Regions from separate parts of the Sinobaca sp. TMA16-18 genome, predicted to be linked through region 1. Evidence: predicted binding sites of a transcription regulator. Region 1 holds the regulator's gene; the other holds the start of a gene.
What was found. The regulator CtsR, encoded in region 1, represses protease genes until heat stress. The targets are predictions, from matches to a motif close to ATGGTCAATAAAGGTCAAACA.
Positions count from the first base shown of each region.

Region 2: a site for CtsR is predicted at 3,516-3,536, ahead of AC5W14_RS14890 (ATP-dependent Clp protease ATP-binding subunit). Genes of this name have one in related genera too.

Region 1 is NZ_JCAKFM010000013.1:52,396-60,567, forward strand. Features, by position in the region: gene disA (DNA integrity scanning diadenylate cyclase DisA) at 1-988, opposite strand, end outside; gene radA (DNA repair protein RadA) at 1,016-2,389, opposite strand; gene clpC (ATP-dependent protease ATP-binding subunit ClpC) at 2,508-4,958, opposite strand; gene mcsB (protein-arginine kinase McsB) at 5,069-6,139, opposite strand; gene mcsA (protein-arginine kinase activator protein McsA) at 6,139-6,681, opposite strand; gene AC5W14_RS16400 (CtsR family transcriptional regulator) at 6,709-7,173, opposite strand; gene AC5W14_RS16405 (MgtC/SapB family protein) at 7,281-7,988, opposite strand; rRNA gene rrf (5S ribosomal RNA) at 8,112-8,172, opposite strand, start outside.
Region 2 is NZ_JCAKFM010000010.1:4,545-12,716, reverse strand. Features, by position in the region: gene AC5W14_RS14900 (sensor histidine kinase) at 1-553, shown strand, start outside; gene AC5W14_RS14895 (response regulator) at 550-1,149, shown strand; gene AC5W14_RS14890 (ATP-dependent Clp protease ATP-binding subunit) at 1,204-3,381, opposite strand; gene hemQ (hydrogen peroxide-dependent heme synthase) at 3,718-4,467, opposite strand; gene AC5W14_RS14880 (enoyl-CoA hydratase/isomerase family protein) at 4,551-5,291, opposite strand; gene AC5W14_RS14875 (oxidoreductase) at 5,315-7,240, opposite strand; gene AC5W14_RS14870 (TetR/AcrR family transcriptional regulator) at 7,303-7,908, opposite strand.

The DNA.
Region 1 (8,172 bases):
GTTCCTCAATGGTTGATTCGGTAATCAGCGAGAGGCTTCCATATCCCTGCACGACATTTTCAATAATATATGGAGGAAGGCGCTTAATTTTATTTAAAATGCGATAGCCGCGCGGGGATATCGACTGATCTTGTATAGTAGCTGCCTCTGGGTGTCCTAGTACTCTCATTATTACGTTATCGTTGAGCAGTTCGTTTCGGTTCAATTTGGAAAGTCCTTTTAATACCGCTTCCGGACTGGTATGGGGATCTCTAACATAATCTTTGATAAGGTCATTTGTTTCCTGTTCCATACCGGCCAGCAGTTCATCAAGCTGCATTGTAATCAGACGACCTTCCGTACCTAGTTCGAGCACATAATTAAGAATTTCCTCTTTAATGCGCAACACAAGTTCTGCCCGGTGGAGCACCTGGGCGATATCCTGAAACGAAACAGTTTCTTCAAATTCCAGTGCCCCGAGATTAATGATGCTTTGATCCAAAGCCGATTTGTATTTATCAAGGGTTTGAATGCCCTGGTTGGCTTTTGTTAAAATCATTTCCATTTCGCGCAGGGAATAGCGGTGTTCCCCTTTATAAAGAGTAATAACCCTTCGTCTCTGCGATACGGAAACGACCAGGCTGCCGGTCTGCTTTGCCACACGCTGGGCTGTCCGGTGGCGGATACCGGTTTCACTCGAAGGGATATCATTATTGGGAACAAGCTGAGTATTGGCATATAAAATTTTAGCACCGTCCGCTGTTAAAATAATCGCGCCGTCCATTTTGGAAAGCTCATATAAATACGCAGGGGAAAACGCGCAGTTAATGTAAAAGCCGCCATCTACCATTTCTTTCAGCTGATCTGTATATCCTAAAACTATAAGCCCTCCTGTGTTGGCTCTAAGCACATTGTCTATACCACGCCTTAATTCAGTCCCTGGAGCAATATAGCGCAGCACCTCTCTCATAAATGTATGACGGCTTTCTTCCATTTCTATGACCTCCATGATCTGTTTCTTCCTTTTCTGCAGACATTACCTGGATATGGCTGTATCCAGTGCTTCTTCTAATGTCGTGACACCTATGACTTTTATTTTAGCAGGAGGCGTCCAGCCGTCCATATTTTTTTTGGGGATAATAGCTCTCGTGAAACCAAGCTTAGCGGCTTCCCGCACTCTTTCTTCAATTCTCGATACCCGACGAATTTCACCCGTTAAGCCAATTTCGCCGATAACAATATCTCCCGGATACGTAGCGTGATTTCGAAAACTCGACGCAATGCTGACCGCAATTCCGAGATCAACTGCGGGTTCGTCCAGCTTTACTCCGCCGGCAACATTTATATATGCATCCTGATTTTGAAGCAGCATGCCGAGGCGTTTTTCAAGCACCGCCATTAAGAGAGCAATACGATTCTGATCCACGCCTGTTGCGGTACGCCTTGGGTAAGCAAAACTCGACGGCGCGATCAAAGCCTGCATTTCCACTAGAATCGGCCGGGTGCCTTCCAACGAAGCAACAACGACAGATCCTGCCATCCCATTCGTGCGTTCTTCCAGGAAAATCTCCGACGGATTTTTCACTTCTTCCAGCCCGGCTTCTTTCATTTCAAAAATACCAATCTCATTTGTAGAGCCAAATCTATTTTTTACGGCCCGGAGAATCCGAAACGTATGATGCCGTTCTCCTTCAAAATACAACACTGAATCCACCATGTGTTCAAGCAGCTTTGGTCCGGCAATGGAACCTTGTTTTGTAACGTGTCCGACAATAAATATTGCAATATTACGGCTTTTGGCAATTCTCATAAAGGCAGAAGTTGATTCTCTGACCTGGGCCACACTCCCCGGCGCCGAGGTGACGGCCGGCTGATGAACCGTTTGAATGGAATCAATAATAACCAGATCCGGTTTGATATTATCTATCGCTTTTTCGATATAATCCATGTCGGTCTCCGCGTATACGTACAGCGTATCTGACGTCACGTGAAGCCTGTCAGCCCGGAGCTTTGTCTGTTTGATCGATTCTTCCCCTGAAATGTACAGTACTTTTTTCTGCCTGGCTGCCAAAATGGCAGAAACCTGCAGCAGCAGGGTCGATTTACCAATACCCGGATCTCCCCCTACCAGCACAAGCGAGCCTGGAACAATTCCGCCTCCAAGCACCCGGTTTAATTCTTCCATGGACGTTTTAATACGAGGCTCCTGATCTCCTGCTATTTTGGTAATGGATTGAGGCTGCTGGTTATTGTTTTCATTAAATGACCGACGCTCTCCCTTGCCGGCAGAAGGAGTCTCCATTTCTTCCACGAGCGTATTCCACTGATTGCAAGAAGGACAGCGTCCCATCCATTTGGTCGTTTCGTATCCACATTCCTGACAGACGAATTTTGTTTTTGTTTTGGCCATATATACTCTCCCGTTCTCTTAGGTGTACGTTTTTATAACCTTAAGCATGCTTTGTGATGAAAAAAACTGTCCGTAGTGCGAACACGCACTTCCGGACAGTTGTTCCAGGAAAACTGTTTTATGCTTTCGCTCCTGATTTTGTATCCACGATGAATTCTCCGTCTTGTACGTCAATAACAACGGTGCTTCCTTTTTCAATCGTTCCACGCAGAAGCTCCTCTGAGAGGCGGTCTTCAACGTTCTTTTGAAGCGAGCGGCGCAGTGGTCTTGCTCCGTACTCCGGATCGTACCCTTCGTCTGCAATTTTCTGCTGAGCGCTTTGAGTAAGATCAAAAACAATGCCTTGTTCAGCAACACGCTTTTTCAGTTCAGCAGCCATGAGGACAATAATTTTTTCAATGTGCTCTTTTTCCAGGCTGTGGAACACAATAATTTCATCAATACGGTTTAAGAATTCCGGGCGGAATGTATTTTTTAATTCTCCCATAACCTTATCACGCATATTATTATAATCTTTGTTTTCATCTGTGTGCGTAGTAAAACCAACGTACTTGTTCTTCTTCAGCATGCTCGCACCGACGTTTGATGTCATGATAATAGCCGTGTTTCTAAAATCGACTCTGCGGCCCTTGGAATCGGTAAGAAAACCATCTTCAAGCACCTGCAGCAGAATATTAAATACTTCAGGGTGGGCTTTCTCAATTTCATCCAGCAGGATAACAGAGTATGGATTGCGGCGTACTTTCTCTGTAAGCTGTCCGCCGTCTTCATATCCTACATAGCCTGGAGGAGAACCGACCAAACGTGAAGTGGAGTGGCGTTCCATGTACTCGGACATGTCTATCCGAATAACGGATTCCTCGTCGCCGAACAGTGTTTCAGAAACGGCACGGGCCAGTTCAGTTTTACCAACACCGGTAGGGCCAAGGAAAATAAAGGAACCAATTGGGCGTTTCGGATCTTTCAGTCCGGCTCTTGCTCTTCTGACCGCTTTGGAAACAGCTTTTACTGCTTCATCCTGGCCAATGACACGGCCGTGGAGGATTTCTTCCATTCTTAAGAGGCGGTCGGTTTCTTCTTCTGCCACTTTTGAAACAGGAATACCAGTCCAGCTTGCAACGATTTGTGCAATATCTTCTGTCGTTACTTCCGTGTTTTCCTGGCCCTGCTTTTCTTTCCATTTGTTTTTCATGTCTTCTACTTCTTCACGCAGGCGCTGTTCGCTGTCACGAAGAGATGCTGCCTTTTCGAACTCCTGGCTCTGGACAGCCGCATCTTTTTCTTTTCTTGTTTCTTCAAGGTTCTGCTCCAGCTCTTTAAGGTTTGGAGGAGCTGTATAGGAGCGAAGCCTCACTCTTGAAGCTGCTTCATCAATCAGGTCGATCGCTTTGTCCGGCAGGAAGCGATCCGGAATATAGCGGTCAGACAGCTTTACAGCTTCTGCAATCGCATCATCGGTGATTTTTACGCGGTGATGAGCTTCGTAACGGTCGCGCAGTCCGGCAAGGATCTGAACGGACTCGTCTGTAGTCGGCTCATTTACTTGAATAGGCTGGAAACGACGTTCAAGTGCCGCATCTTTTTCAATATACTTTCTATATTCATCTAAAGTGGTTGCACCGATACACTGCAGTTCTCCACGTGCAAGAGAAGGCTTTAAGATGTTCGATGCATCAATAGCACCTTCCGCTCCACCGGCACCAATTAAAGTGTGCAGCTCGTCAATGAACAAAATAACATTCTGTGACTGACGGATTTCTTCCATTACTTTTTTAAGACGATCTTCAAATTCCCCTCTATATTTAGTTCCAGCTACAACGGTACCCATATCCAGAGTCATAACCCGCTTGTTGCGGAGAATTTCCGGTACTTCGTTAGCAATAATAGACTGGGCGAGACCCTCTGCAATGGCTGTCTTACCAACACCCGGCTCCCCAATAAGGACCGGGTTGTTTTTTGTACGCCGGCTCAATACCTGAATAACACGTTCAATTTCTTTGCTTCTGCCGATAACCGGATCCAGTCCTTCTTCTTTGGCTACAGCTGTAAGATCACGTGCGAGGCTGTCAAGCGTCGGCGTGCTTGCATTGGATGCGCCGGTGCCTGATGGCTGCTGCTGGTTCCCTGAGCCGTCATTGCTTCCAAGAAGCTGAAGCACCTGCTGACGGGCTTTATTAAGGCTGACGCCAAGATTATTTAAGACCCTGGCTGCTACTCCTTCGCCTTCGCGGATTAATCCAAGCAGGATGTGCTCTGTCCCTACATAGGAATGACCAAGCTTTCTTGCCTCATCCATAGACAGCTCAATAACTTTTTTAGCACGCGGCGTGTAATGAATGGTTTTAGAACCTTCCTGGCTTGAACCAATTAAGGCTTCTACTTCTTTTTGTATTTGATCTGTTCCCAGATTAAGAGCCTGAAGGGCTTTGGCGGCAATACCTTCACCTTCCCGAATCAAACCCAGTAAAATATGCTCTGTGCCAATATTATTATGGCCAAGGCGAATGGCTTCTTCTTGCGCGAGGGCTAGTACTTTCTGTGCCCTTTCTGTAAATCGTCCGAACATCATATATCCATGCACCTCCGTAGGTTAGTTAAGTTCTTTAGTTGATTGTACCTAATATATAAAAATAAATCTTCTATTTGAATTAAAAACGCAGGAAGAATAGCTGAACCCGGTTAACGCGGTTCTATTTTCATACGTTCCCTGATTAAAGAAGCCCGCCTCACGTCCCGCTCTTTAGCTTCGAGTGGACGATCCGCATATTGCTGCAGAAATCCAGGCTGCATAAGAATCATCAGCTCATTTAGAATATTACCCTTTATATCGTTTATTAAATCAAGGTCAATACCAAGTTTCACATCAGATAAGCGTTTTGCGGCTTCTTTTGTCTCTATAATCCGGCTGTTTGATAATATTCCATACGATCGGAAAATACGGTCTTCTATTTGAATACGGGACGTCTTAAGAACCGAACGCCTTGCTTCGTATTCCTGTTCAATAATTTGGAGTACGATTCCCTGGAGATCCTCGACAATGTCTTCTTCTGATTTTCCGAGGGTCGTTTGGTTGGAAATCTGAAAAAGGTTTCCAAGCGCTTCGCTTCCTTCCCCGTAAATACCCCGGACTACAAAACCAAGCTGGTTAATAGCCGGCAGGAACCGGTTCAAAGCTTTCGTCATCACAAGCGCGGGCAGATGCATCATCACCGATGCTCTCATCCCTGTGCCGACATTCGTCGGGCAGCTCGTCAGGAAGCCTCGTTTTTCATCAAACGCATACGTGACTTTGCTTTCCACCCAGTCGTCGAGTTCATTGGCAAAGCGCAGGCCTTCTTCTGGTTGAAACCCTGGAAACAAACACTGTATTCTTAAGTGGTCTTCTTCATTCACCATTAAGCTGACCGATTCTTTTTCATTTAAAAGAACCGCTCCAGCTGTACTGCGCTCTGCAAGATGAGGACTGATTAGATGCTTTTCCACCAGCATCTTTTTTTCATTTTTAGAAAGCTCTTCCATATTCAACAGCTCCAGGCTGCCTGCAAAGCTTTCCCTGCTTTCGGTTAGTTCTTTGGAAACAAAACCTCTCAGCGTTTCTGCCGAGTGCTCGGAAGAAATAATAGGAAATGGATAATCATTAAGATTTCTGGCAAACCGAATTCTTGTACTTAATACAATATCCTTCTCTGCTCCGCTCTCTTCTTTCATCCACGGGCTCAGCGCATTTGATATGAACCGTTCCAGAGACATCAGCTTTCCTCTCCTTTCGGTTTCATCTGCCGTTCAAGCTCTTTAATGTGGTCGCGAATCGAGGCGGCTTTTTCAAATTCTTCTTTTGCCACCAGGTCTTTCAGTTTTTGACGCTCTTCATCGATTTCACGCTGGACCTGCATTTGAGCTCCGGACCGTTTAGGTATTTTTCCGTGGTGGCGGAGGTTTCCGCTGTGTACTTTCTTAAAAATCGGATCCAGCTTTGCTTCAAAAGCTTCGTAACAGTTCGTGCAGCCGAAACGCCCGGTTTTTACAAACCGCTCATAAGACAAGCCGCAGTTATCACACACCAGCGGCTTTGGGGCTTTAGTGTAGGGAGCTGAATTATCGTTTTTTAATGGTTTATCAAATTTTAAAATACCAGAAAGCAGATCGTGGATTGAATAGCTGTTCGTTCCATGAATTGTTTCTCCTTTTTCCCGGGCGCACTCTTCACATAAATGAACTTCTGTTTTCTGACCATTTACTATTTTAGTAAAATGAAGGCTGGCTTGTCTCTGCTGGCATTCCTGACAAAGCATGGCTGAGCCCTCCTTTCTGTAGTAAGCTTATCGATATCGAAGGCTTTGAAGCATGGCTTTTAATAAATGGGCTCTAAGAAAATCTCTTTCTTCCGGATCTTTTAAGGCAAGTACCGTGCGGTCTACGGCAGAAAGCATAATATTAGCCTCTCTTTTGGAAATAGCTTCCTCTTCAAATAGTCTCATTAAAATACTTTCAGCAGATACTTGATCCACCTTGCTTCCAATCAGTTCAACAATCTGATCGACCAATTCTACATGGTCATCTACTTTAATACGGATAATACGGATATACCCGCCGCCGCCTCGTTTACTCTCCACAACATATCCTTTTTCAATTGTAAAACGAGTACTAATAACATAATTAATCTGTGAAGGCACGCACTCAAACTGCTTGGCCAGTTCACTTCTTTTTATTTCAATTAAATCTTTCTCGCTCTGTGTCAACGTTTGTTTAAGGTAGTGCTCAATAATATCTGATATATTCTTCACTGGTTTACCCTCCTGTCCGCTGCCGTTATAGGGTCTAACGCGTAACAATAACAAGGTATTGACCTTGACTATCTTTGACTTTAATATAATACAAATACATAGCTATTTCAAGTTATAGTCATTGTAACTTCGACTTCCACCGTTCCACTCTGAGAATAGAGCGCCTCATATAGGTCAGCCTGCTTTACAGAACGAGGGACTTCTACATGAAGGGTAAAGATTCTCGTCGATTTCCCCTCGTCAATTTTTTGCTCTTTTACTTTTGTCACCGCTACTTTTTGCTTTTCAAGGGCTTGAATAATATCACCCAACGAACCTGCATATTTATACATAGTGACTGTAATAGAATTCGATGCGGAAAATGGCCGAAACATACGGTCCACTTTATTTAATAAAAGAAGACTGAGCAGTACGATCAGCGTAGCAAAAGCGGCTGGAATGTACATACCAGCACCGGCTGCAAGACCAATAGCCGCAACCACCCAAATGGAGGCAGCGGTTGTCAGTCCCTTAATAGAGGCGCCCTGTACAATAATCGTTCCAGCTCCCAAAAAACCTACCCCACTAATCACATAAGACGCAAGCCTGGACGGATCATACGCGACAACATCTTCATTTACACGAAGATAATCCTGAAAGCCGAACAGAGCCATAATCATAACAAGGCACGCACCGGTTCCCACCAGCATATGCGTTCGAAAGCCCGCGGGATGACGCTTTATCTCTCGCTCTATTCCAATTACACCAGCTAAAGCGGCGGCTGCCAAAAGCCGGATAAAGATAACAACCAGATCATAATTGAAGATAGACTCCATACTAAGTCCCCCGTTCTCTGCTGTGCATGTGCAAAACAATGAAAGCTCTATATAAATGAAAGTATAGTATAAAAGAACATATAAAAAAAGCACTCTTCCCAAAAGGGAAAAGTGCTTGCATTGGCCCGGCAGCGTCCTACTTTCACAGGGGGTCGCCCCCCAATTATCATCAGCGCACAAGAGC
Region 2 (8,172 bases), on a different contig from region 1:
GTCGCTTGTCGGTTTAAAAAGTGATTTGGCGGGCAAGCTGATTGATGCTAATCCGGAAGCAGCCAAACGGGAAATCAGTGATATCAGCCAGACGTCGCGGACCGCTTTAAAAGAAGTCCGTGAAATGGTATCGGACATGCGCGGCACCAAACTAAAAGATGAATTAATCCGTATCGAACAGGTTTTAAAAGCGGCAGAGGTGGAATTTACTATTAAAGACGAAATGCTGCTCAAGAAGACGCCGCCGCTTGTAGAAAATGTGCTCAGCATGTGCTTGAAAGAGGCAGTAACCAATATTGTAAAGCACAGCAAGGCGACCAAATGTTTTGTAGAGCTTTATGAATCTGTGGATGAGCTGAGTATCCGCGTCAAGGACAACGGAACCGGAATAACGGAAAAAATAGATCCTACGAAGAAAAATGGCCTCCGTGGAATGGAGGAGAGGCTGGAGTTTGTAAACGGCACCCTTACGGTAGTATCCAAAGAGGGAACAGAGCTCTACATTCGGGTACCTACTGTTGTAACGCAGATAAAACAGGAGGGGATGGCATGATAAAGATAGTGATTGCAGAAGATCAGGGAATGCTTTTAGGGGCCCTCGGCTCTATTTTGGACCTGGAAGAAGACATGACGGTTATCGGCAAAGCAAAAAACGGCCAGGAAGCAGTCACGCTTGTCAATCAGCATGATCCGGACGTTTGTATCATGGATATCGAAATGCCGGTAAAAAGCGGCCTGGATGCGGCAGAAGAGCTGAAAGACCATCCCTGCAAAATAATTATCCTAACGACATTTGCCAGGCCCGGTTATTTTGAAAGGGCCCGTAAGGCAGAAGTAGGCGGTTATCTGCTGAAAGACAGTCCGAGTGAAGAGCTGGCCGATTCGATCCGGGTTATTATGAAAGGACGCCGGGTCTACGCGCCGGAGCTCGTTGATATGGTTTTTCAGAACGATAACCCGCTGACGGATCGGGAAAAGCAGGTAATCGAGCTGATTGCGGATGGCAAAAATACAAAAGAAATCGCCAGCGAACTGTTTATTACAAACGGTACGGTCAGAAACTATATATCGATTATTTTTGACAAGCTTGGGGTCAGCAACCGGATTGAAGCGATTTCCCATTTTAAAGAAAAAGGCTGGTTCAAATAAAGCATATGTAAAAGCCGAAGACCCTTCGTACAGGGTCTTCGGCTTTTTTGAATCTTATTGTTGGGAGGATACGTGGGCGTGATTAGCCACGCTGATTTTATTATTAACTAAGCTGACGGTAATATGCTCTAATTTGTCTTCATCAAGCATGAGATCCGCAATGCCGTCTTCGACCTGTTCTGCGATAACACGGCGGAGTGGTCTGGCACCAAAGGCTGGATCGTAGCCCAGATCAGCAAGTTTTGCTTTTGCTTCATCGGACACTTCTACCTTCATGTCTTGTTCTTGTGCAGCTTCTACAATTTCAGAGAGCATAATGTCAACGATAGTAATCAAGTCTTCGCGTTTCAACTCGCTGAATTTCACAATGCTGTCAAAACGGTTGAGAAATTCCGGCTTAAAGGAGTTTTTAAGAGATTCGGTTACTTTCGGCTCTTCATCATCCTGGCTGCCAAATCCAACACTGACTTTTTTCAGTTCAGTTCCTGCGTTGGAAGTCATAATGATAACCGTATCTTTAAAGCTTACAGTGCGGCCCTGGCTGTCGGTCAGGCGGCCGTCTTCCATGATCTGCAGAAACATGTGCTGCACATCAGGATGCGCTTTTTCAATTTCATCCAGAAGAATAATGCTGTATGGCTTGTGACGTACTTTTTCTGTAAGCTGACCTGCATCTTCATGGCCGACGTAGCCCGGAGGAGAACCAACAAGCTTGGATACGGAGTGCTTTTCCATATATTCACTCATATCAAGCCGGATCATGGCTTCTCTGTCTCCAAACATTTCTTTGGCCAAAGACTTGGATAGTTCGGTTTTACCTACGCCTGTAGGACCGACGAATAAGAAAGATCCAATAGGGCGGCTGCCGCGGCGGAGGCCGGCGCGGTTTCTGCGAATGGCTCTTGCCACTTTCTGCACGGCGTTTTCCTGGCCGATGACATCGGCATTCAGGCGTTCTGGAAGATCTTTCATTTTCTGCTGCTCGTCTTTTTGAAGACGACGGACAGGAATACCGGTTTTGTTTTCAATAATCTGCTGGATCACGTCTACCGTTACTTCTGCTTTGCTTTGGCTGACGGATTCTCCGGCTGCCGCTTTATCACGCTGTTCGATCAAACGGATTTCTTCATCACGGAGCTTTGCTGCTTTTTCGTAGTTCTCCTGCTGGGTTGCTTTTTCTTTTTCTGCCGCAATTTGTTCCAGACGGCTTTGAATTTCAAGTTCATCATCGCTGCTGTGGAGCAGGTTAATCTTAGAACCTGCTTCATCCATCAGGTCAATGGCTTTATCCGGAAGAAAACGATCCTGGATATAGCGGCTGGAAAGAGCCACACATGCCTCGATGGCTTCTTTTGTATAAGATACTTGATGATAGGCTTCGTAGTTCGGCTTCAGGCCATTAAGAATCGCAACGGCATCCGTGCTGTTTGGTTCATTGACCATAACCGGCTGGAAGCGGCGCTCGAGAGCGGCATCTTTTTCGATTTTCCGATATTCAGCAAGGGTAGTAGCACCAATAATCTGTACTTCGCCCCGGGCCAGTGCCGGTTTCATAATGTTACCGGCGTCAGAGGAGCCTTCGGCAGATCCGGCACCTACAATTTGATGAATCTCATCAATAAATACAATAACGTCCTGTCTATCCTGCAGTTCCTGAAGCAGTTGTTTCATACGTTCTTCGAATTGACCGCGGATACCGGTATTCGCTACAAGCGAGGATACGTCGAGCAGGTATATTTTCTTGTTTTTCAGCTTGTTTGGCACATCGCTTTCGAGAATTTTTAAAGCGAGGCCTTCTGCAATCGCTGTTTTACCAACACCAGGTTCTCCAATAAGAACCGGGTTGTTTTTGTTGCGGCGGTTTAAAGTTTCAATAACCCGCTCGACTTCTTTATGCCGGCCGATAACGGGATCAATCATGCCGGCACGCGCAGCGTCCGATAGATTTTTTCCTAATTCATCAAGCAGGCCGCCGCCACCTTTGTTTCCGCCGCCTTTACCGGCGGAAGGCTGCTGCTGTTGATTGCCGGCCTGTGAATTCATCATATTTTGGAAAAACTGGTCAAATGGGGACTGCCCCGGCTGATTGCCAAATCCGTTGGAAGGCTGCTTCATTTCCTGACGGATTTCGCGGTAGCATACGTCACATAGATTCATTTTCTGCTGGTGTCCATTTATATTCATATTTAATTCGATACGGGCTTCCCGTTGTTCACAATGTTCACACTTCATAGTAGTGAACCTCCTTTTATCTTTTAATAGAAAAGACAATGCATCTTGATAATTAGTAAGTGTAGTAGTGTTTATTGGATAAATCAAAGAAACTGCTTTGACTTTGACTATCTTTGATCTTATGAATTTATTATATACTGACCTTCTTTGACTTTCAAGTATTTTTAACTGCTTTTTAAAAAAAATTCCTTTTTAACTCTGTACATACAATATATGATAAAAAGTAATCATAGATAGGAATAGTAAGTTCGTTTGAAATGTATTTCCTTAATCATAGAAAGTTAAACATAAAAAAAGCATCCGGAACAGCTCCGGATGCTCTCTTACATTATTTGCTTAGATGTGAAAAAAGGATTCTGCTTTTTCTGGTTCCAGCAGGTTTCCTACATAGAAAGGTCCGAATTTGCCGTAGCGGGCGGACACTTCATCAAATCTCATTTCATAAATGATTTTCTTAAATTGGAGGGCTTCATGGGCGAATAGGGTAACGCTCCATTCCCAGTCATCGAGACCTGCAGAGCCTGTAATGATCTGCTTGACCTTTCCGGCATACTTTCTTCCTGTCATGCCATGGGCACGCATTAACTCCCGGCGTTCTTTAATAGGAAGGGAGTACCAGTTGTCGTTACCTTCCCGCTTTTTATCCATTGGATAAAAGCAGATGTGATTCCATTTAGGAAGCACGGGATAAATACGGCTGCGGAGTTCCGGATTATCCATTGGATCTCCGCCGTCTTTAGGCGGCATATAGTTTCCCAGTTCTACTACGGATACATAGGAGTAGGAAGGAATCGTATAATCGGCCAGCCTGGTTTTGTTGAAGGCATTTTCAATATCATTTAAGTCATTCATCGTCGGACGCAGAATCATGAAAATCAAGTCTGCTTTTTGGCCGACAATGGTATAAACGGCATGGCTTCCGCCGCCGTTGTCTTCGACCTGCTGCCAGTCCTCCAGCATATGAATAAATTCGTTTACAATGCTGTGGCGCTCTTCGCCGGAAAGTTTTTTCCACTCGGTCCAGTTGATTTTGCGGAGATCATGCAGACAAAACCAGCCGTCGAGCGTTTGGGATGCTTCACTCATATATGGTCCACTCCTTTATCTAAAACCTGCTCACGATGTCTACTATACCATAGGTCCGCAGGTCTTCAAAAGCGGAAACCAGCCTACTTTTTCAAGAAGCGGAGAAGGGCGTCTTTATGTTCCCGGCTTTGTCCGGCTTCTCTTTGGGCCGATACTTCCATATCGAGAACCTCTGAAAGGCTGTGTTCGAAACCCTGTTTCATATTCTGCTTAGCCAATCCATAGGCGGCGGGGGGGATAGCAGCTAATTTATGAGCGTACTCTTCCGGATTTCCAATAGCGGTGATGAGGTTGATCCGGAACGCTTCTTCTGCAGATATGGTTTGTCCGAGCGTAAGCTCCATTGCTTTTCCTAACCCGACAAGACGGGGGAGGAAGTAGGAGGCTCCTGCGTCTGGGACAAGGCCTATCTTTAAAAAGCTGAGCGCTAACTTGGCCCGGCTGTCAGCAATCCGGTAGTCGCAGGCCAGCGCAATACTTAAACCTGCCCCTACTGTTACCCCGTTTAAATAGGCAATAACCGGCTTAGTGATACTGTCTATAAAGAGAATCAGACGGTTATAGGTGTCCTGCAGATAATCGCCGTAGTCAAAGCTTTCCGCGCTGTCCGAAGAGACGCTTTTCAAGTCAGCGCCTGCGCAGAACGCATCGCCGGATCCCTGTAGAATTATTACTTTAACCGTTTCATCTTCCGCCGCTTCCTGGAAACACTCGTAGAGTTCTTTATGCATTTCTGTATTTAAAGCATTTTTAACTTCAGGGCGGTTCAGTGTAATCAAAGCTATGTGGTCCTTTACCTCATATAAGACTGTATGTTGTTTCACGTGAAACCCTCCTTTAAAAGTAATTACAGAGCATTCGCTGTTTCTGCACCATTCAAAATAGCAAACTTGGCATCAAGTCCGACAGCATGCTTAGCGCCGCCGATCACATGCACTCGTTTTCCGTGTTCCATCAATTCAGAGGCAAGCTGTTGGTTGGGGAGCTGTCCGCTTGCCGTAATGATCGTATCAGCTGTTTCAAGCTTTTCCTGCTCTTCATGGACAATCACGACTCCTTCAGGTGTGATTTCTTTGTACGTAACTTCGCCGATCATTTGTATATTATTGCGGCGGAGTTCGCCGAGCGTAATCCAGCGTGTAGTTTTGCCCAGCCCTTTAGCAAACTTTCGGCCCCGCTGCAGCAGCGTAATATCTGTATACCCTTTTTTATGAAGCACCAAGGCTAAATCACAGGCAATACCGCCGCCGCCGATCATTACAATTTTCCCCTGCAGTTCAGCGTTTCCTTCAAACACGTCCCGGTAGGAAAAAACGGTATGCGTTTCCATTCCTTTGATATCCGGCTGACGGGGAAGAATACCGGATGCGAGAATGATATCATCGGCCTCCTGCACAAGCGGATGTTCTGCCGAGACAGAGGTGCCCAGCCGGATAGATACGCCTAGTTTTTTCAGCTGCACAGAATAATACCGGAGCGTTTCATTGAATTCGGATTTACCCGGTACCGTTCTGGCGTACAGCAGCTGTCCGCCGATTTCTTCTTTTTCATCAGCAAGCGTCACATGATGGCCTTTCAAGGCAGCAACCCGGGCCGCTTCCAGCCCGGCCGGTCCGGCCCCGATAATTAATATATTTTTAGGCGCAGCTGTTTTATTAATAATGAAGGTCAGCTCCCGACCTGCTTCGGGATTGACCATACAGGAAGCAGACTTATTTTCAAACACATGGTCCAGGCAGGCCTGGTTGCAGGCAATGCACGTGTTGATTTCTTCCGTTCTGCCTTCTATCGCTTTTGTAATAATTTCTGGATCCGCTAAAAATGGGCGGGCCATGGAGACTATATCTGCTTTATCTTCCTGCAGTATCGCTTCGGCATCTTCCGGGTTATTAATGCGGTTGGAAGTAATTACAGGGATGGTTACCCGCTTTTTGATGGAGGCTGCGACAGGCGTAAAATAATTTCTCGGCACTTTCATCGTAATGGTTGGAGTTCTGGATTCGTGCCAGCCGATTCCGATGTTCAGCGCATCCATACCGGCTTCTTCAAGCTTTCCGGCCCAGATGATTGTTTCTTCTTCTGTCGTGCTTCCTTCCATTAAATCAAGACCGGACATGCGGAAGATGACCGGGTAACCGGGACCGACAGCTCTGCGGACTGATTCTGCAACAGCGAGCGGGAAACGCAGGCGCTTTTCAAAGGAGCCTCCCCACTGATCTGTCCGCCGATTGGTCAGCGGAGACATAAACTGATTGAGCAGATAGCCTTCTGAGCCCATAATTTCCACCGCATCAAAACCGGATTTCTTTGCACGAACGGCAGCATCAGAAAATGCCTGAATGGTGCGCTGAATGTCCTCTTCGGTAAGTTCCACAGGCACATCTGGATTAATGGATGATTGAAGAGGGGAAGCTGACACCGGGTCCAGTCCGGTGAGCGCTTTGTATGCATAACGGCCGGCGTGAAAGAGCTGAACGGCAATACGTCCCCCTGCTTCATGCACAGCGTCTGTAAGCTCTGTCCACTGTTTAATATCTGTTTCCTGATAGAGGCTCATGAAGTTAGCTCCGCCGCTCCCTTCCGGGGTTACAGCCGCTCCTCCGGTCACAATAAGGCCGACATGTTCCTTAGCACGGCGCACATAAAACGCTTTCATTTTTTCCAATCCGTTTTCTTCCCCTTCTAACCCAACATGCATGGAACCCATCATCACCTTAGTAGGAAGCACGAGCTGGTTAATAGATATAGGGGAAAGCAGAGCGGGATACGACATTACGCATTCTCCTTTTTTATTTATTTCGAACGATCATTATAAATAAGATACTGTTATTATACTCATGAAGAAGCCGGAGTGGCAACCATGGATTGGAATAACTGAATGAATGCGTGTCGGTTGGCTTCTACAACAGCAGAAGAGAAATAGCGCTCGTTAAAGGCGGTTCCGGTCGCCTGATTAATAATCAAAAGGGCAAGAGCTGAAGGAGAAGGATGGTTCAGCAGGTGCCGGCGTTCCGCTTCTTCAAGAATAGTAGTCAAATACAAAACGAGGTTATGAAGAAAACGACCTACTACTGCATTAATTTTTTCATCATAAGGCGATTGGGCCATATAGTTTAATAAAATAGTATAAAACGGCTGATTATGATCCGGAAGAGACGCCACCGTCCGAAGATAGGCGTGAAATTTCTCATCGGGGTGATGATAGGCATCGACCGTGCTGCGGACATCTTCCTCAGAGACTGCGAACGCTTCTTTGAGGACTTCAACAAGAAGATCATTTTTGTTTTTAAAATAGTGATAAATAACTCCTGTGCTGAGGTCGGCAGTCCGGGCTACATCTTTAATCGAAAAATGGTCAAACCCATACGTTAGGATGCATGTTTTTGCAGATTGAATAATCTGTTCCCGGCGGATGGTTTCCATTCCTAGTTTAGGACTCATTATTTTTTTCTCCTTTCATCAATTGCTAACGGGGGAAAAGGTGAAAATAGTATAGCATGGAGGGAACTAATTGAATACAGCAGCTTTGTATAATTTAGTATTTTAAAATAATATATGCAACTATATTCATTCCTACCTTCATTGTAAACGCTTTTAACACAAGCTTTCATTTTGTTTTCTTAATTCCGAAAATTAGAACAATGATTATTTTATGCATTTACGTTTATTTTTTGTTGGAATAAGAGTATCCTAAGGAATAGAGAG